2 linked regions of the Draconibacterium halophilum genome follow. The protein of the gene in region 1 interacts with the protein of each later gene in a pairwise test. Links are inferred from orthologs where the notes say so. Each region holds a gene or a part of one and is shown on either strand. Other genes may lie near its edges.

Region 1 (3,800 bases):
AAACGCTTCATCGCAACAGATCTCTCGCTTTGCTTCGAGATGACAGAGCGCCGAAAGTTCTTCCTTTTTACTTTTGCCTTTTTACTTTTGCCTTGAAACATTACCAAACCAAATCGCATGCATCAGCCGGCATCCAGTGTTTTTCTTTGCCATCCCATTTTACGTTGCAGCCAATCGGGTTGGTTACCGGAACAGAAATCTCTTTTCCACTGGTCAACTCTTCAAGTGCATTTGCCAGATCGTTCACCTTTATTTTTGATGGATCACGCGGACTATCAACACCCCTACCGGTATAAACGAGTTTGCGGTCTTCGTCAAACACATAAAAATGAGGTGTCCGCAGCGCTCCATATGCCAGCGCAATTTCCTGCGACTCGTCGTGCAAATATGTCCACGGAAATTGGTGTTCTTTCATGCGCTCCACCATGTGGTCGAAATCATCCTCTTCGTAAGTATTTTTACTATTCGAGTTAATTCCAACAAATTCTACTCCCTGCGGCTTAAACCGTTCAGCCGTTTTTCGGGTAACTTCATCGCTGTTAATCACATAAGGACAATGATTACAGGTGAAAAACACCACCAGATATTTCGAGTCCTTAAAACTGTCAAGCGTGTATATTTTCCCATCAGTTGCCGAAAGATCAAAGTAGACCGCTTTTTTTCCTATTTCGAGTGTAAATGCCATAATATTATCTTCTTTTACTACTAAAAGTATCTTGAATGAAAATTGTTTAATAGATAGTACAAAACTTTGGTTATTCCGTACCGAAGCTTCGTACCATTAAAAATTGAAAAACCTTACGTTTTTTACCGCAACAAATTATCTTTGAAAAATCATCTTGAAACATTTACAATTAGGGCACGAATGAGCAGCGAACAAGACATCCAACGAATTGAAGATTTGCAGGCCGAACTGGCCGAACACAACTATAAATATTACGTATTGGCGCAACCATCTATCAGTGATTTTGATTTCGACATGAAATTAAAAGAGCTGGAACGCCTTGAGAAACAATACAATATTAACGACCCTAACTCGCCAACACAGCGCGTAGGAAGCGATTTAAGTTCAGACTTTAAGCAGGTAACTCATCAGTACAATATGTTGTCGCTATCAAATGCATACTCGCAAGAGGAGCTAAAAGATTTCGACAACCGCATTCAGAAAATTATTGGTACCGATGATTTTGAATACGCTTGTGAGTTAAAATTCGATGGCTCGTCGATTAGCCTAAGCTATGAAAATGGCGAACTGGTGCGTGCCGTAACTCGTGGCGACGGAGTGAAAGGTGATGATGTAACTGCAAATGTGCGTACCATCCAATCGGTACCCTTAAAATTACGCGGAAACGATTATCCGGATAGTTTTGAAATTCGCGGCGAGATTTTGATGCCTTTTGAAGTATTCAACAACCTAAATGCTGAACTGGAAAAAGCTGGCGAACCGCTATTGGCAAATCCTCGAAACACAGCGGCAGGAACACTAAAAATGAAAAACTCATCGATTGTTGCCTCGCGAAAACTGGATGCCTATTTGTATTACGTACTTGGCGAAAATTTACCGGAAGACGGGCATTACGAAAGTCTGCAAAAAGCACGCGAATGGGGATTTAAAATTTCGGAGCACACGCAATTGTGTAAAAATATTGATGACGTATTTGCTTTTATCGAGAGATGGGACACCGAACGATTTTCACTGCCGGTTGCCACCGACGGAATTGTGATTAAAGTAAATTCGCGGAGATTACAAAAGAACCTCGGTTTTACCGCCAAATCGCCACGCTGGGCTATTGCCTACAAGTTTAAAGCCGAGAGTGTTTCTACTCTGCTAAAATCGGTTTCGTACCAGGTAGGGCGAACAGGAGCTGTAACGCCGGTGGCTAATTTAGAACCGGTTTTAATTGCCGGAACCATTGTAAAACGCGCATCGCTGCACAATGCTGATATTATCAATAATCTGGATCTGCATATTGATGACACTGTTTTTGTGGAAAAAGGAGGCGAGATTATTCCGAAAATCACGGGAGTTGATCCTGCCAAACGACATCCGATGTTTCAGCCGGTGCAGTTTATTGAAACATGCCCCGAGTGCGGAACCAAACTAATTAGAAAAGAAGGTGAAGCTGCCCATTATTGTCCGAATGAAGATGCCTGTCCGCCACAAATTAAAGGCAAGATGGAGCATTTTGTGAGCCGAAAGGCAATGGACATTGATGGCATTGGGCAGGAAACTGTTGACTTGCTTTACAACGAAGGTTTGGCAAAAAACATTACCCAGCTCTACCAATTGCAAAAAAAGCAACTGTTAAACCTTGAGCGAATGGCAGATAAATCGGCACAACGAATTCTCGATGGTTTGGAAGCTTCAAAAGAAGTTCCGTTCGAGCGGGTACTTTTTGCGCTGGGAATTCGTTTTGTTGGAGAAACAGTAGCCAAAACGCTGGTAAAAAAGCTGCATACAATTGAAAATATTCAGCAGCAAACCAAAGAACAGTTGGTAGAAATTGATGAAATTGGCGACCGCATTGCGGAAAGTGTTGTGGATTGGTTTTCGAACGAAGAACATTTACAATTTATCGAAAACCTGAAAGCATACGGACTTCGGTTTTCCATCAGCGAAGACCAGCTGGAGGGACAAACCAACAAACTGGAAGGTTTGAGCATTGTTATTTCGGGAACTTTCGAGCAAAATTCGCGCGATGAGCTTAAAAAACTGATTGAGCAAAACGGAGGGAAAAACGTGGGTTCCATTTCGAAAAAAACAAGTTATATGCTTGCCGGAAGTAATGTTGGTCCCAGCAAGCTTCAAAAAGTTGAGAAGTTGGGTATTCCAATGATCAGTGAGAAAGATTTCTTAAAAATGATCGAATAGTTTATCGGGAATAATGACGAAAAAAATTACAGTTGAAGCTAAATACGACGCTTTTAATATGACAAAAACAATTCTTCTTTTATCAATAGCACTCCTCTTATCAGTTGCGACCAATGCTCAGAAAATTATCGAGTGGTCGGCCGATTATCAACTTCAGAAAAGCGATTTTCAGGCAGAAGCCCCAAATAGCGGGCAAATGCAAACGGCATCAGGAAGTTTTTCTGTAGAGTACGAAACAGGTGGATTAAACCTGGTTTTCAACCGTAACCTGAACGAAAATGTTTCGTGCTTTTTTCAAAAAAATGCCTCGTATATTGACGATGGGACAGCAGAATCCACAGCACGTTTATTGCGCTATCAGCAGCTGATTTTTAATTTGTATGAAATTCAAGCCCGTAATCTCCGCAAAAAGTTTTTTGAAGAACGCAAAACGATGCTAACAAAAGGTCCTTCTGAACTGCACCAGGAAGCCTATACAGAACATGCCAAACTACTTTCACGAGTAGAACGTGATACCTTTAACGGTACGCTCGATTCGGAAATTGATAAGTGGATGAAGTGGTCGCTTGAGGAACTGGAAAACCTTGGTGACTTTTGTAAAACGTGTAATCCCAAAAAGAAGAAAAGAAAATAAGGAATTGCAACATGGGAATTAAAGAAAAATATGCCTCTCGGAAACTCCAACAGTTGATAGCAAAGCAACAGCGCACACCAATAATTCCAAAACTTTCATTGCATTCGAAAGTAGGTGTTATCTGGCAACCTTCAGAAAAACCGGCGGTAAAATACTTACGCAATTATTTTAACCAGCACGGGGCTATTTTTCGCGATTACTGCATTTTCGACAGCGATTCTAATCCGGCAACCGAAGCCAATTCGTTAACCATAAACGACCTCAACTGGTGGGGAATTCCGAAGCCTGAAAAAG
Region 2 (16,594 bases), 2.0 Mb from region 1 along the record:
GCTACGCCAGTTTATGGTGGATGCTCGCCAGAAATACGACATTGCCATTATTGATGCTTACTGGGATGAAAATGGCAATGGGCTGTGTCCGGCGGCATCAGGTTTAAGTCACCACATTAATGCATCGGGCGATATCGAACCTTGTCCCGTCATTCAGTTTGCCACCAACAATGTGGCCGATGGCGATCTGGAAAGTACTTACCGCAATTCAACTTTTCTGGCAGGATTTAAAACAGAAATACCAAAACTAACCACGGGCTGCATCGTTATGGACGATCCGCAGTGGTTGGTTAATTATACAAAACAACATGCCGCAAAAGATACATCGGGCAGAGATAACGAAGCCGAACGCCTGAGTCAAATGGAAAAAGTTTCCAGTCATGGTTCATCCAAAGCTATTCGCGAAAAAAGCTGGTTGTATCGCTTTGCTAAAAAACGGGCATTTTTCGGGTTTGGCGCCTATGGTTAATATGAAGGAAACAAACGGCATATTAAAAGTTCCTGAGGAATCGTTCGTGCGTAATAAAATGCGCCAGGCTTCTGCGACTATGATCGAAAAGTTCGAGCTGCGTCCTCCTGTCAACATCCTGAGATTGGAGCAACTGGCAAAAGAACTGGTGAGCGAACAGGAAGTTTCCGAGAAATATATTCCTTTTGCCATGGTTTTGCTGGGCAACGAATCGTGGCGAAAAACGGTGAAAGCCACGCCGATGAACCGCCGGCTGTTGTTGCTCCCTCAATGTTTAAACAACAAAGAAAAATGTGAGGGCATGTTCGACGAACTGGGACTGAATTGTGCCGGATGTAAAGCCTGTCCCATTGATGATATTCTGATAGAAGCCGAATCGAAAGGTTATGCGAACCTGGTGGCCGAAGGAACAACGGTTGCTGTTGGCTTAGTAGAAGAAGGATCAATAGATGCAGTAATTGGGGTGAGTTGTATGCCGGTATTACAGCGCTCGTTCGAGCCGGTGTCAAATGCGGCAGTACCGGTAATTGGCATTCCGCTGCTTTTCGACGGATGCGAAGATACTCGCGCCGACATAAAATGGATACTGGATGAAATGCGCTCTTATGAAGCAGATAAAAAGCACCAGCCCATTTCGGTGTCGCTATTGAAAAAACGGATAGAGGGTTATTTCACAAAAGAAAATGTGGGAAAATATATTCCTGCCCGCGATAAAACAGAACAAATTGCACAAGAATATCTTCTCATTGACGGGCAACGTATACGGCCACTTTTAACAGCTTTAAGTTATCTCGCTTATTCAAACAACGATAACGAAGAATTGCTGCAATCCTTAACACTTATCATCGAGTGTTTCCATAAGGCATCACTTATTCACGACGATATTGAAGACAATGCCAACCAGCGATACAACACGCTCACGGCACATTCAAAATACGGTGTGCCGCAAGCAATTAATGCCGGCGATTTTCTTATTGGCAAAGGTTATGAGTTACTGAGCGACCTCGATGCATCGAATGAAACCATAATAAACTGCCTGCGTTTTATTGCAAGTTCACATATTCAACTTACACGTGGTCAGGGTGTGGATATACTTTTTAACGATGGTAAAATTCAGCTGCAACCCGATGAAATAATCGAGGTTTTCAAGAACAAAACGGGCGAAGCTATAAAAGTTGCCTTGTTGTTGGGAGCAATCGTTGGTGGTGCTGGCAAGCAAGAACAAAAAGTACTGGAACAATTTGCCGATTACATGGGAATTGCGTACCAGATTCGCGACGATTTGAATGAGTTTGACGAGCAGCACCCAGAAGAAAAAACCGGCGATTATCCATTCCTGCTGGCACTGTTGAATAAACATTTTGCGGAACAGAATAAAGAAACGCCTGCCCTTCTTCTTAAACAGGTAGCAGAATTCAGAAAATTAATTGATAAAACCAACATTGGTAAAGAGGCAAAATCATTTTTGCAAAGCTATGTTGACAGCTGTTACGCGGAACTAGATAAACTAAATAACGCCAAATTACGCCTGAGCCTTTACGGAGTGATGGGAAAAATATTCAAAACAGAAACCACTAATGAATAAACCAAAGAAAATCGCGATCTATAAAAAACTGATTCGGCGACTTTCTTTAGGATTTGAAACATTATCGCCCGAAATACAGGAAGAAATTAGTTCATTTATAAAAAGGCAGCAACACGCTTCGGGTGGCTTTTGCGACCGTGCCGGAAATCCGGATCCTTACTACTCGCTTTTTGGCTGTTGGCTAAGTTTAGCCACCGGACAAAAAGCAGAAACAGAAAACTTAAAAGCCTACATCTTGGAACAGCCAGCAACATCAAGTACTGTTGAAGAGCTGGCGTTGAATCTGATGAAAACGGAGTTGCTCACGAAACAGAAAAACGAATCGTTGTTTTCGTTACTAAAGAAAGTTTTCTCGGGGCACAATTTTATGGATATTTCATACCGCTTTTTTTTGCTGGCGTTAACCATTGACGCCACCACAAAAAAACGTTTTCTTTTTAACCGGATGGCACGCATTTGGCTGCCCTTTTACAAGGTGAAAGAAAACTCGCCATGCAGTTTGGTTGCGGCACTTTGTTTTGCTCGTTACGATCTTGGATTAGGCTACAAAAAATACCAGAAACTTTTATTAGAATTTCACCAGGAAAAAGCAGGGTTCAGGGCTTTTGAAACCACACCATTCAGCGATACTTTATCAACCGGAGTGGCACTTTTCTCTTTGGCCGAAACCAAATATGATCTGCGCTTAATAACTCCCGATTGTCTTGATTTTATCCAAATGAATTATCTTGCCGGGGCCTTTCTTTCGGGCGACAGTGATGAAACACGCGATTTGGAATATACGTTTTATGGACTACTGGCGTTGGGAAGCCTAGTGAAGGATTAAGTCAAAAGGAAAAAGTAGAAAGGCAAAAGGAAGAAGAATGAATGACGAATGATGATTAACGATTTTTGATTTTGAAGGACTTTGATGATAAGTAAGAACTTTATGCCTCTGCGCCTTTGCGAGAAACAAAAAATCTTTGTGTCTTCGAGTCTTTGTGTTTAAAATATAAAAAGTGAAAAAAGAGAAGTTGGAAATACGATTTAAAGAACTGAGCGAAATTTTACTCAGTGAGCTTAATGATGATGGCTTCTGGTCGGGAGAATTATCATCGAGTGCGCTGGGTGTGGCCGTAGCTGTTGCAGCACTTCATTTCCACGATGCCCATCTTCATCAGCAGGAAATTGGAAAAGGGCTGGCATGGCTAACTTCGCACCAAAATGCAGACGGCGGTTATGGCGACACGCCTGAAAGTCCGGCCAATATTTCAACTTCATTACTTTGTTATGCAGCATTGAATCTTTATGCTGAAGAAAATCCGGCGATAAAAACAACACAACAAAAATTAGCCGACTACCTAAAATCGCAAAATGTTGACGTGCGCTCCGAGCAGGTGGCAAAAGTTATTCTCAATCATTATAAAAAAGACTATACATTTTCGGTACCCATATTAACACTTTGTGCACTTTGTGGCATTCCGGGCGACAATGGATTTAAAAACATTCCACAGTTGCCATTCGAGCTGGCTCTATTGCCGCGCAGGTTTTATCGATTGTTGAATTTGAGTGTGGTAAGCTACGCTATTCCGGCATTGATTGCTGTTGGAATTGTAATTTTCCGCAAGAAAAAATCAAACGGATTGACACGTGTCGTCCGGGCAAAAGCTGAAAGGAAAGCACTTAAAATTCTGGAGAAATTGTTACCGAAAAGTGGTGGTTTTTTGGAAGCCATTCCGCTTACAGCATTTGTTGCACTAAGCCTGATAAATGCAGGATTAAGAGATTCGGTGATTGTAGACAAAGGAATTGCATTTTTAAAACGTACCCAACGCAAAGACGGCAGCTGGCCCATCGACGTCGACCTATCAACATGGGTAACAACGCTGAGTGTAAAAGCTTTGGGCGAAAGGAAAGATGAGATATTGTCGCAAACTCAGCAAAAACGAATTGCCAGTCATTTGCTTTCGGTGCAAAATAAAACGGTCCATCCGTTTAACGGCACTTCGCCGGGTGGCTGGGGCTGGACAAATTACTCAGGTTCCGTTCCCGACTGCGATGATACGCCGGGAGCGATTCTGGCACTCTTAAATTTGGCACCGCACCATACTATTAGAGAAGAGGTATTAGTTGGAGGCGAATGGCTACGCAAACTACAAAATAACGATGGCGGCTTCCCGACTTTTTCGCGTGGCTGGGGAAAATTGCCATTCGATCAGAGCTGCGCGGATTTAACCGGACATTGTGTTTTGGCACTTGCAAGAATGCTGAATGTATACCAACAAGATTTGCATCAGAAACAGCATAAGCAGTTTAAAAAAACGATCCACAAAGCTGTTGTATACCTGGAGAAATACCAAAATGGAAATGGCTCGTGGCTTCCGCTTTGGTTTGGCAATCAACACACCCAAAATCATGAAAATCCGGTTTACGGAACAGCACGGGTACTTACCTATCTTCAAAAAGCAAAATTATTCGTAGACCATGATCCGGTACTGGCTGAGAAGCTGAAAAAGATGATCGCATCAGGAACCGGTTTTCTGTTGAAAGTTCAGAATGAAGATGGAAGTTGGGGTGGCAATGCAGGAGTTGAAGGATCGATAGAAGAAACAGCACTGTCCATTGCAGCCTTAACAGAAACAAAATCGGATGCCGAAATTGAGAAGGGATTCGATTGGCTGGATAAATTCTACAAAAATAACGGGCTTATAAAAGCCCCTATCGGATTATATTTTGCATCGTTATGGTACGATGAAAAACTTTACCCATTAACTGCTTACCTGGAGGCAATTGAGCTTCGGTTAAAAACACAGCGTAATAACCTGATTTTGACTTAGATTAAATGGTCGTAGGTATTTAACAGCGCCCTCTGGCACACGGGCTATTGGTGATAAAAAACCCTAAGAATGCCCCTATAATAATACTCTCAACCACTTCATTGCGTGGCAAAGTGTTAAGGTGCATTCCTTCAGTTAAATAGTAAAACAAAAAACCGGCAAGCGCTCCAATTAAAATATAGCGAACTGTTTTTCTCGTATGCGGTTTTCTGAACTGACGTTGAAACCAGCTTCCTTCTTCTTCTATTTCCAGCTTGTTGAACTTCATTCCGAGTATATAACTATTTAAATACAAAGATAATTATATACTTGGAATGAAGCTTTGAATATTTGTTAAATAAAACGCTGCTTATAAAGCGACAGCTTCATTTAACAATGCGGCATCTTCCATAATTACTTCATAGAAATAGCCGGCGCCAAAATCTTTTTCCAGGGTTAGCTTTCCTTTAAAAATTACCTGGTTGCCAACTTTAACATTCTCTTGTGTAGTTATCGTTAGATCGAAATTGCCACTACTGCCTGTACCATCCTGAATGTGTACCCAGTTTTTTCCCATTACCTGTTCGTTCACTTTTACAACTACTCCCCGAATTTCGAATTCTTTATTGCTATATTCAGCCTTGTTGGCAAAAACATCTGCAATACTCAATTCTCCTTCTTCTTTATTAATTTCAACTTCAGCATCGTCGGCAGCTACTTTCCCCTGGTGCGACGATGGCATTTCACCACTCATAGCCGGCTGTTGATCCACAGGTGTTTTGCTGATTTGATTCACAAAATAAATGACATCAAAAGTTCGGTCAATCTCTTTGCTGTGAAAGTCTTCCATAGGTAAAGCATCGTAATAGTATAAAACTTCACCGGGATTTACTGCTTGTTTTGATACAGCAAGCCATTTTTTAGTACCATTTTCTGTTGCGTTTATGTAGGTATAAGTACCTCCCTGAATTACTTCCGAGACTTTAATCATATTAAAAGCACTCTGGTTCTGGCTTTGGACCATTGCCGGTTTTTTGTTTCTTACGCATGCTAAAAACATTGTGGCCACTGCCACTATCATCAATATTTTAATCGACTTCATCCTCATCATCCTTTTTATTTTTTTTAAAATTTAATTCTCAAGTTAAGGTATAATCTGTTAAACAACTGTTGGTCCTGAAATGTTGGCGGGGAAGATATAGAAAAATTTTAGTAGCTCCCAAATTTGGAACAACTGATAATTAAACAAAGATGAACTTTGTATGAAAATAAAACTATTCCGAATCAGCTAACTCAAGAACCGGCTCCCACTGAATTTTTTGTAGCTCCAGCATTAACGAATCCTTAACAGCAGTATACCGAGCCATGTTTTCTTCTTTAACGGGCTCAACAGGTGGCGCTTTTACTTTTAACGGATCTACATAACTACCATTTTTAGCTACACGAAAATCGAGGTGAGGTCCCGTTGCCAGACCGGTTGCTCCAACATAGCCAATTACATCACCTTGTTTTACTCGCGCACCGGTTGTAATTCCTTTGCCAAAACCCGAGAGGTGCATATAAGTGGTTGTATAAACCGAGTTGTGTTTAATTTTTACATAATTGCCGCCGCCACGAGCCTGGTAAGCACGGGCAATTACAGTCCCGTCGCCAATACTCACAACTGGTGTTCCTTTTCGTGCAGCATAATCAACACCGTGATGTGGACGACGGATACGCAAAACCGGATGCATGCGACTGTTTGAAAAACGCGAACTTACACGTGAAAACTGAAGAGGTGCTTTTAAGAAAGCTTTCCTTAGACTTTTCCCCTGCTCATCAAAATAATCGAAGCGGTCATCCTGATCGAAAATAAAAGCATAATTTTTATCTCCATAATGATCAAACTGAACGGCATAAATTTCGCCAATACCGATAGAAACGGAATCAACAAATTGTTCATCGTAAATCACCCGAAAACGATCGCCTTTCTGGATGGCAAAAAAGTCGATTGTCCAGGCAAAAATATCCGATAACTCTAACGCCAGCATCGGATCTTGTTCGTTATCAACCATTGCATTCCACAACGATGACTCAACAACTCCCTGCGCAGTGCGTAGCCGGGTCTTCACTTCCTTTTGACCTTTATAAATTCCTAATGTATCTGTTAATTCAAATACAGTATATTCAGCCGCTGAATTTTCATACACAAAATACTTTGCAACAGGAACGGAATCGCGGGTGGAGAGAATGCAAAAATTCTCGCCGCTTTTAATCTTTCGAACATCAAAAACAGTTTTCGATTTTCGCGCAATTTTATCGATGGTTCCCATGCTTACACCACGTGCATTTAAAATCTGGCTTAAGTACTCATTGTTTTTCACTTTCCCCATTTCAAGGGCAAAGGAATCAATCGGAAACCCGTATTTTAATACCGGCACTTTTACTTCAACAACAGTATCTAACACAGGTGTTTCTTCCTGTTTGGCACTTTTAGGTGCACACGAAAACAATTGACTCAGTAATAAAACGAGTCCCATCCCCACAACGATCAATCTCAATTTTCCCATCTTCAAAATTAAATTACGCCAAAAATAAGAAAACTGAATTGATATCAGGTTTAGTATGTGTTCTATTTAAAAAGTTAAGTTTTTTTGAAGGCAAAACCGCCTAAAACCCTATTACAATTTCAGTTTATCGAATCCCTGACCGTAAACTCCCATCACACTTGCCATTGAAATAAAAGCATCGGGATCGATCTGCTTGATCTTACGAAAAATCGCACCGGTTTCTTTTTTGCGTACCACCGACATTATAACTTTTGTTTCTTTTTGCGTGTACCACCCCGAACCATCGAGCAAGGTAACCCCACGTATAGCTTCGGTATTAATATATTCAGCAATTTCTTTGTATTGTTTGGAGATGATAAACATTTGTGCCGAGCGATTGGCACCACTTAAGAACGAATCGAGCGAATACGAAACCACCCACATGGAAACGTAACCGTATACCAGTTTTTCGGGCGAGCGGAATACCACATACGACGAAGCAATAATAATCACATCGCAAAGCATAATAATACGCCCGGGACTTATATTCCTGTATTTGTTTATTATCATGGCAAAAATATCAGTGCCGCCGGTACTTCCACCTCTGGAAAAAACAACACCAAGACCAACACCACCTGCCATTCCGCCTAAAATTGCCGAAAGAAATGTATCGTTTACCAATGGTGCTTTTAGAACATTCTGAAACAAAGCAAAGAAACTGGTTAAAACAAGAATACTGTAGATTGTTTTAACGCCAAAATTAGCGCCAAGTATTTTTATGGCAATCACCACCAAAAATACATTAATGACTAAAAAAGAAATACTTACTGGTATATTGGTGGCAAAATAAATTACTGCGGCAACACCACTGATTCCTCCACCGGTAATTTCGGCAGGAATAAGAAACAACACCCAGCCAGCTGAAAATAAAAGCAAACCAAAAGTAATAATTGCATAATCCTGAACAATGCGCGCCAGTCGTACATTTTGCGACAAAATTTCCTTAACCATTTTTTGAATTTATGTGTTTCCTAAAATCGCGCAAATGAACGAAGCCTTTTCTGAAATATTGGTGATGATTGTCAGGGATTTGCGAAATAACACAGATTTAAAAAACAAAAGGGCAACCATGTGGTTGCCCTTTCAAAATATCTCTTAAAAACGTTGCTCTTAATTGACTATCCTACAGCTACATTAATAATCTTTTTCGGTACAAAAATGAATTTGCGAACGGTTTTACCTTCCATCCATTTGGCAGCGCGCTCGTCGGCAAGCACTGTCTTTTCAATTTCATTTTTTGGCATATCCAGTGGCAGCTCAATTTTAAAGCGCATTTTTCCGTTAAACGATACCGGGTATTCGTGCGAATCTTCGGTCAATAAACTTTGGTCAACTTCAGGCCACGCTTCATAGGCCAATGTTTCTGTATTTCCGTAAAGCGACCACAATTCCTCGGCCATGTGCGGCGCATAAGGTGCCAGAATTGTAGCAAATGTTTTAGCCGTTTGTTTGGTGACTTTTCCTTTTTTAATCGCCAGGTTATTGAACACCATCAACGCAGATATTCCGGTATTGAATTTCATGTTCTCAATATCGTGCTCAACTTTTTGTATGGTTTGATGCAACAATTTTGCCACCTCATTATCCTCATCGCCGTCAATAATCTTATCCATATCTGCAAAGAAACGGTAGGCACGTGCCAGGAAGTTAAACACTCCCTTTACACCGTTTTCCGCCCATGGTTTACGTTCATCAAGCGGTCCCATAAACATTTCGTATAAGCGTAACGAGTCGGCACCGTAATGTTCAATTACGTCATCCGGGTTCACCACATTCTTCAACGATTTCGACATTTTTGCCACAATCTGCTTTAGCTCTTCTCCGGTTTCCGTGTGGAAATATTTGCCGTCTTTTTCTTCCACCAAATCAGAAGCTACTTTTGCGCCTGTAACCGTTTCGTAGGCAAAAGCCAGGATCATTCCCTGGTTAAACAGTTTCTGGAAAGGCTCGTCGGTAGATACCACTCCTAAATCGAATAATACTTTGTGCCAAAAACGCGAATATAAAAGGTGAAGAACAGCATGTTCTGCTCCTCCCACATACAAATCAACCGGCATCCAGTAGTTTTCTTTTTTTACATCGAAAATACTGTCCTCGTTATTCGGATCAATGTAGCGCAAATAGTACCAACACGAACCTGCCCACTGCGGCATGGTGTTGGTTTCACGTCGTCCCTTTCGTCCGTTTTTGTCGGTAACCGTTAACCAGTCTTCGGCCTTTGCCAATGGCGATTCTCCGCTGGCACTTGGGGTGTATTCTTCCAGTTGGGGTAATTCCAACGGAAGGTTCTCATCATCTACCAAGGTCACTTCACCATCTTCCCAGTGAATTACAGGGAAAGGCTCGCCCCAGTAGCGCTGGCGGCTAAATAACCAGTCGCGCAGCTTAAAATTCACTGTTGCTTTTCCAATTCCTTTTCCTTCCAGCCACTCAACCACTTGAGCAATACCGGCAGTTTTATTCAGGCCATTTATATCCAAACCTGTTTCATCGCTCGACGAGTTGATGTAAGCACCATCTTCCGTCCAGCAGGCATCGCCGGCTAAAATCTCATCGCGGTTCTCTGCATCTTTTGGATCAAGAATGCAATTGATAGCAATATCAAATTCTTTGGCGAATTCAAAATCGCGGGTATCGTGTGCCGGAACAGCCATAATCGCTCCGGTTCCGTAGCCCATCAATACATAATCGGCCACCCAGATCGGAATCAACTGTTTATTCACAGGATTCACTGCGTAACGGCCAGTAAATACTCCGGTCTTTTCTTTCGCCAGATCAGTACGATCCAAATCTGATTTTAAAGCCGATGCCTTTATATAAGCATCAACTGTTTCCTTTTTATCATCGGTAACAATTTCGTTAACCAACTCGTGTTCCGGAGCAATTACCATGTACGTTGCACCAAACAAAGTATCGGGGCGGGTCGTGTAAACACGTAGATTTTTATTCAATCCATCGATAGCAAAATCCACCTCAGCACCTGTTGATTTACCAATCCAGTTGCGCTGCATATCTTTTACACCTTCCGGCCAATCCAGGTTTTCAAGACCGCTCAACAATCGCTCGCCATAGTGCGGAATACGAAGCAACCATTGCTTCAGGTTTTTGCGGATAACGGTGTTGCCACATTTTTCGTGTGCCCCATCCGTTAGCACCTCCTCGTTGGCACAAACTGTTTTACACGAATCGCACCACCAAACCTGGGCGTTGTCGTAGTATGCCAGGCGCTTTTCGCCGATGTACTCTTTTACAGCCTCTTCTCCTTGGGCCTGTACTTCCTCAGGAATAACCAATTCTGAAATTGGTCGTCCTTTTTGTTGATCCTCATCAAAATAAGTGTCGTATAATTTTTTGAAGATCCACTGTGTCCACTTAAAATATTTTGGATCTGTGGTGTTTATTTCACGATCCCAATCGTAGCTTAAACCAATCGCTTTAATCTGTCGACGGAAATTATCGCAGTTTTTCTGAGTGGTAATTGCCGGATGCGTTCCCGTTTGCATGGCATACTGCTCGGCAGGCAAACCAAAAGCATCGTACCCCATTGGGTGCAATACGTTAAATCCCTTCATACGTTTGTAACGACTTAAAATATCGGTTGCCGTATAACCCTCGGGGTGACCAACATGCAGCCCTGCTCCCGATGGATAAGGAAACATATCGAGGATGTAATATTTTGGTTTCGAGTAATCGTCGTTGGTTTTAAACGTTTTGTTTTTATCCCAGTACTTTTGCCATTTCGGCTCTATTTCTGCGAATTTATATTCCATTTTCTTACGTAATAAGATTCTGATTTTAAAGGCGCAAAGATAAAATTTTTGTTGGATGTATCAGATGATTTTACACATTCAAAATAAACCAAAACAAAATGTTCGAGTTTACAACTGATTTACCATCATACCTAACAGACTCACATTTCGCATGTTAATTAATATGCTGAAAAGCAATAAGATAACTTCTGACTTTTTTTGTATCTTGAACATATAAAAACTAAAACCATTAAAATGAACACTAAAAACAGTAAGTTATTTGTCGATGATTTTATGAACTACGTACGGGCAAAAGATCCGGGGCAACCTGAATTTCATCAGGCAGTACACGAAGTTGTTGAATCGTTGGCCGATTTTTTGCTTGATAATCCGAGGTATCGTCATACTCAAATTCTTGAACGAATGGTTGAAGCTGAACGTATCATCCAATTCCGGGTTCCCTGGATGGATGATCGCGGCAAAATTCATATTAACCGCGGCTACCGTGTTGAAATGAACAGCGCTATTGGCCCGTACAAAGGAGGCTTGCGTTTTCACCCAACGGTTAACCAGAGCATTCTTAAATTTTTGGCTTTTGAACAGGTATTAAAAAATAGCTTAACCTCGTTGCCTATGGGTGGCGGAAAAGGAGGTTCTGATTTTGATCCAAAAAACAAATCAGACAACGAAGTAATGCGTTTCTGCCAAAGTTTTATGACTGAATTGTCGCGGCATATTGGCCCGTATAGCGATGTGCCTGCCGGCGATATTGGCGTTGGTGGCCGTGAAATCGGTTTTCTTTTCGGGCAGTACAAACGAATTAGAAACGAATTTACCGGCGTGCTAACCGGTAAGGGTGTTGAATGGGGAGGATCGCTTATCCGACCGGAAGCAACCGGTTATGGTGCCGTGTATTTTGCTAAAGAAATGATGAAAACACGCGGTGAAAGTTTTAAAGGAAAAGTGGTTGCTGTTTCCGGATCGGGAAATGTAGCACAATTTGCTACCGAAAAAGTAATTGAGCTGGGTGGAAAAGTTGTTACACTATCCGATTCAAGTGGCTCTATATATGATCCTGAAGGAATTGATCGCGATAAACTGAATTATGTGATGGAGCTAAAAAATGTGCATCGCGGACGGATAAAAGAATACGCCGATAAATACGCTGTGCAATACATGGAAAAACAACGTCCGTGGATTGTAAAATGCGATGTGGCTTTGCCTTGTGCTACTGAAAACGAACTGAACCTTGAAGAGGCTAAAATGCTTATCGGCAACGGTTGTTTTGTTGTGGCAGAAGGAGCTAATATGCCAAGTACCGAAGAAGCTGTTCATTATTTCCTTGAAAAACAAATTCTTTACGGGCCGGGGAAAGCAGCCAACGCCGGTGGTGTTGCGGTATCGGGTCTGGAAATGACACAAAACAGTATGCGCATAGCCTGGAGCCGCGAGGAAGTGGATACCAAACTGCACTCCATTATGTGTAATATTCACGAAATGTGCATGAAATATGGTAAAGAAAAATCAGAATTTACCAACTATGTAAAAGGTGCCAACATTGCTGGCTTTGTAAAAGTTGCGAATTCAATGATGGCGCAGGGGCTGGTATAATTACTAAGCAAAATTAATTAATATTCCATCCGGCCCGGGAAACCAGGTCGGATTTTTTTGTGCAAAAAATTCACATACAATTAGCTTTTGGATGACACGCAACTCATTACCATACAGCACACTTGCAAAAGACAATAGAATTAAAGCAAAGCACGTAAGGAAACAAATTTTTGTCGTAATTACAGACGCGTATCTTGCTGCACCAGGTTCTAATCCAACCGGGCACAATATTTGATGTAGTCCGCCCAATTAATACATTTGCACAAAATTATTTTCGGTGAAGAAATTCAAACTAACTTTTTTTATACTTCTTTTTTCCATTTCCACTGTTTTTGGGCAGGCGTATGTTCAGGTAGTAAATGCCAAAACCGGCACGCCTGTTGAGCATGCAATGCTTATCTCAGATAATTTTTTAACGCAAACGGATGAAGAAGGCAGGGCAAAACTCGACGGTTTTCAACCCGATGAGAAAATTCTCTTCAAGCATTCATCGTTTATAACTTATGTAAGCACCCGGAAGAAAATTGAGGAACAAGGCAAAACTGTGCTGATGGTTGAAAGCCCGGTTCGTCTTGACGAAGTGGTTGTTTCGGTTAACCGCTGGAAACAGTCGAAAACCGAAATTCCGCATACCATAAAATCCATACAACCGGAAGAGATTATGCACTACAATCCTCAAACTACTGCCGATATGCTGGGCACTGAAAGTGGTGTTTTTATCCAGAAAAGTCAGATGGGAGGCGGAAGTCCGATGATTCGAGGTTTTGCCGCTAACCGTGTGTTGATTATGGTTGACGGCATACGAATGAACAACGCGATTTACCGCAGCGGAAACCTGCAAAATGTAATTTCTGTTGATGCACAAAGTTTGCAAAACACCGAGATTATTTTTGGCCCGGGTTCGGTAATTTACGGCAGCGATGCGCTGGGTGGCGTAATGAGTTTTAACACCCTTTCGCCCAAACTATCGACAGCTGATAATTATGAAGCGTTCGGAAAAGCATACGCACGGTATTCCAGTGTAAATTTTGAGAAAACCGGACATTTCTCGTATAATTTCGGCGGAAAAAAATGGGCTTCTGTAATCAGCACCACTTTTACCGATTTTGACGATATGAAAATGGGAAATTCCGGCCCTGAGGAATATTTGCGCCCCCAGTATGTTGTAGATGCTCCCTATTCCGGAGCGGATCAAATCCTGCAAAACAGTAATGATCGCAAACAGCTTTATACGGGCTATCATCAATTCAACCTGATGGGAAAATTGCGTTTTCGGCCAAATGAAAATATTGATATTGAACTGGGGGCACACCACTCGCAAACCGGAGACATTCCGCGTTACGACAGGCTAATTCAATACAAAGGCGATAAATTGAAATACGCCGAATGGTATTATGGTCCGCAGGAATGGACACTGTTATCGGGGCGTATGCAACTGAAAAAAAATATGTTGCTGTTTGATAAAGCCAATTTGTTGCTGGCTTACCAGGATTACACCGAAAGTCGCCACGACCGGAAACTGAATAACGACATCTTGCGCAACCGTACAGAAAATGTAAATATCTATTCTGTAAACTTTGACTTTGGCAAAAACATAGATGAAAGAAGTGAGTTGTTTTATGGTTTGGAGGGTTATTTCAATAAGGTGGGTTCGAACGGGTATTCTGAAGATCTGATTTCCGGTGAGCAGGAAAAAATTGCTCCGCGTTATCCCGATGATTCCAACTATTCGAGCCTGGCAGCTTATTATTCGTTCAAATATTCCATCAGTCCGAAAATCATTTTTCAAATGGGCTCGCGGTTTACTTACACCCATTTGGAAGGAAAATTTGACACGGATTTTTACCAATTCCCTTTTGATGGTTTTGATATGAAGAACTCGGCTTTTAACGGTAACCTTGGCATAGTTTGGCATCCAACCACCGACTGGCAGATTAATATTCATGGCTCCACCGGTTTCCGTTCGCCCAATATTGATGATGTAGCCAAAGTATTCGATTCAGAACCCGGAACAGTTGTGGTTCCCAATCCCGACCTAAAACCTGAATACGCCCGCAACCTGGAGTTAAGCATAATTCGTTCGCACCAGAATAGAATTAAAGTTGAATGGACCGGTTTTTACACCTGGTTAAAAGATGCGATGGTAAGAAGAACCTTTGATGGATTGGGGCAGGACTCTATTTTATACGATGGTGAAATGAGCCGTGTGGAAGCACTTGTTAATGCCGAGTCGGCAACAATTTACGGAACAACTGCGAATGTAGAATACCTTTTTAACAACCAGTGGCGCACCCGGCACGACATAACCATTACCAAAGGAGAAGATTCCGAAGGCATGCCTATTCGTCATGTGCCGCCAACATTTGGTTCGTCGCATATTATTTTTGAGGGGCCAAAATTGTACCTCGATCTGTACGTAAACTACAGTGGCAAATTTGATTTTGATGAGCTGTCGCCCGATGAACAAGACAAGCCGCATTTATATATTCCCGACGATAATGGAAATCCTTATTCCCCATCGTGGTGGACGGCCAATATAAAATCCAACTATCACCTTAATTCCAATCTTACAATCAGTGGTGGTATTGAAAACATTTTCAACAAACGCTACCGCCCTTATTCGTCGGGCCTGGTTTCTCCGGGAATGAACTTCGTTATTTCAGCGTTATTAAAAATTTAACATTTCCAGAAACACTTGATAACCTGCAACTTTCGCAATCTTCATCATCCAAAAAGAATTTTGTTATACTAAAAATATGCAATGGCCGTTTTTAAACACAGAAGGCAGAAAACAAATCTTACGAGAGAAGATTTTATTTATTTAATTCGGTATTGCCTTCGAAGAGGGGCGCCAGGCGTCCCTCTTTTTTATTGAACCTATTTCAGAAAAATCAGTTGTTCCTATTAATGATTTTTAAACATGGATAAGATAAAGAACGAAAGCCACTTTAAAGAACTTTGCAACTGGTGTTCAGGCATCGAACCAAAACTGGAGGCCGTAATCCGGGAATACGATTACCCGCCTCTCTGGTACCGCAAACCGGATTTTGCTACACTTATACTTACAATTCTTGAGCAACAGGTTTCATTGGCTTCCGCAAAAGCGGCATACATTAAACTAGTAGAAAAGATAAAAGCTGTCACGCCTGAAAACCTTTTGAAACTCTCGGACGAAGAATTACGGGCCTGTTCATTTAGCCGTCAGAAAATAAAATACAGCCGGATTTTAGCCGCCGAAATAGCAAGCGGGAACCTCAATCTTGATGAATTAAAAATACTTGACGAACCAGCCATTCGTGAAAAACTGATACAACTTAAAGGCATCGGCAACTGGACCGTCGATATGTATGTGCTGATGAGCCTTCATTTTTCCGATATTTTCCCTCCGGGCGATCTGGCAACTATAAAAGCTGTTTATGAATTAGAACTTGTCCCAGCCGAAGCTACCAAAGATGATATTATAAGTTACATGAAACGTTTCTCCCCAAACCGCTCCGTGGCAAGCTATATTTTGTGGCATTACTACATTCAAAAACGCCAGCTTATTCTCGAATAATAATAAAGTAGGAAATCACGCTACATAGATTTTCATTACCTTTAAACCATGCTCGTCGCCAATAAAATCTCAAGAACACTGGAAGGACCGTATCGTTTTATGGGTTTGGCTTTTATTATTATTGCTGCAATGTCGTTATACGAGCAAGCCTGGATCGTTTTCGGAACAAATGTCATTTTAGCTTGGTTTCTGTTGGGCTCCTATTCCGGTGTAGAAATTGATTCGGAAAAGCAGCAATTCC

The links.
Region 2: the proteins of ligA (region 1) and leuS interact in binary tests that used the Escherichia coli proteins (3 or more experiments, as listed by UniProt). The link is inferred for Draconibacterium halophilum from one-to-one orthologs.

The regions. Positions count from the first base shown.
Region 1 is NZ_CP048409.1:2,395,096-2,398,895, reverse strand. The notes cover bases 406-3,368. They hold ligA (NAD-dependent DNA ligase LigA), read left to right. Parts: upstream 406-865; coding sequence 866-2,872; downstream 2,873-3,368. Other genes in these bases: G0Q07_RS09705 (hypothetical protein), read left to right, coding at 2,886-3,368; G0Q07_RS09715 (thioredoxin family protein), read right to left, coding at 406-685. Outside these bases: more of G0Q07_RS09715, read right to left, coding at 101-405; more of G0Q07_RS09705, read left to right, coding at 3,369-3,506; G0Q07_RS09700 (DUF6913 domain-containing protein), read left to right, coding at 3,518-3,800. UniProt on the Escherichia coli protein: DNA ligase that catalyzes the formation of phosphodiester linkages between 5'-phosphoryl and 3'-hydroxyl groups in double-stranded DNA using NAD as a coenzyme and as the energy source for the reaction.
Region 2 is NZ_CP048409.1:4,402,522-4,419,115, forward strand. Bases 8,356-11,529 are described here. They hold leuS (leucine--tRNA ligase), read right to left. Parts: upstream 11,208-11,529; coding sequence 8,556-11,207; downstream 8,356-8,555. Other genes in these bases: G0Q07_RS17945 (YitT family protein), read right to left, coding at 8,356-8,388; gdhA (NADP-specific glutamate dehydrogenase), read left to right, coding at 11,442-11,529. In the rest of the region: G0Q07_RS17910 (radical SAM protein), read left to right, coding at 1-469; G0Q07_RS17915 (polyprenyl synthetase family protein), read left to right, coding at 381-2,054; G0Q07_RS17920 (prenyltransferase/squalene oxidase repeat-containing protein), read left to right, coding at 2,047-2,880; G0Q07_RS17925 (prenyltransferase/squalene oxidase repeat-containing protein), read left to right, coding at 3,053-4,870; G0Q07_RS17930 (hypothetical protein), read right to left, coding at 4,890-5,138; G0Q07_RS17935 (hypothetical protein), read right to left, coding at 5,220-5,951; G0Q07_RS17940 (M23 family metallopeptidase), read right to left, coding at 6,124-7,398; more of G0Q07_RS17945, read right to left, coding at 7,510-8,355; more of gdhA, read left to right, coding at 11,530-12,797; G0Q07_RS17960 (TonB-dependent receptor), read left to right, coding at 13,075-15,477; G0Q07_RS17965 (DNA-3-methyladenine glycosylase family protein), read left to right, coding at 15,718-16,353; G0Q07_RS17970 (hypothetical protein), read left to right, coding at 16,402-16,594.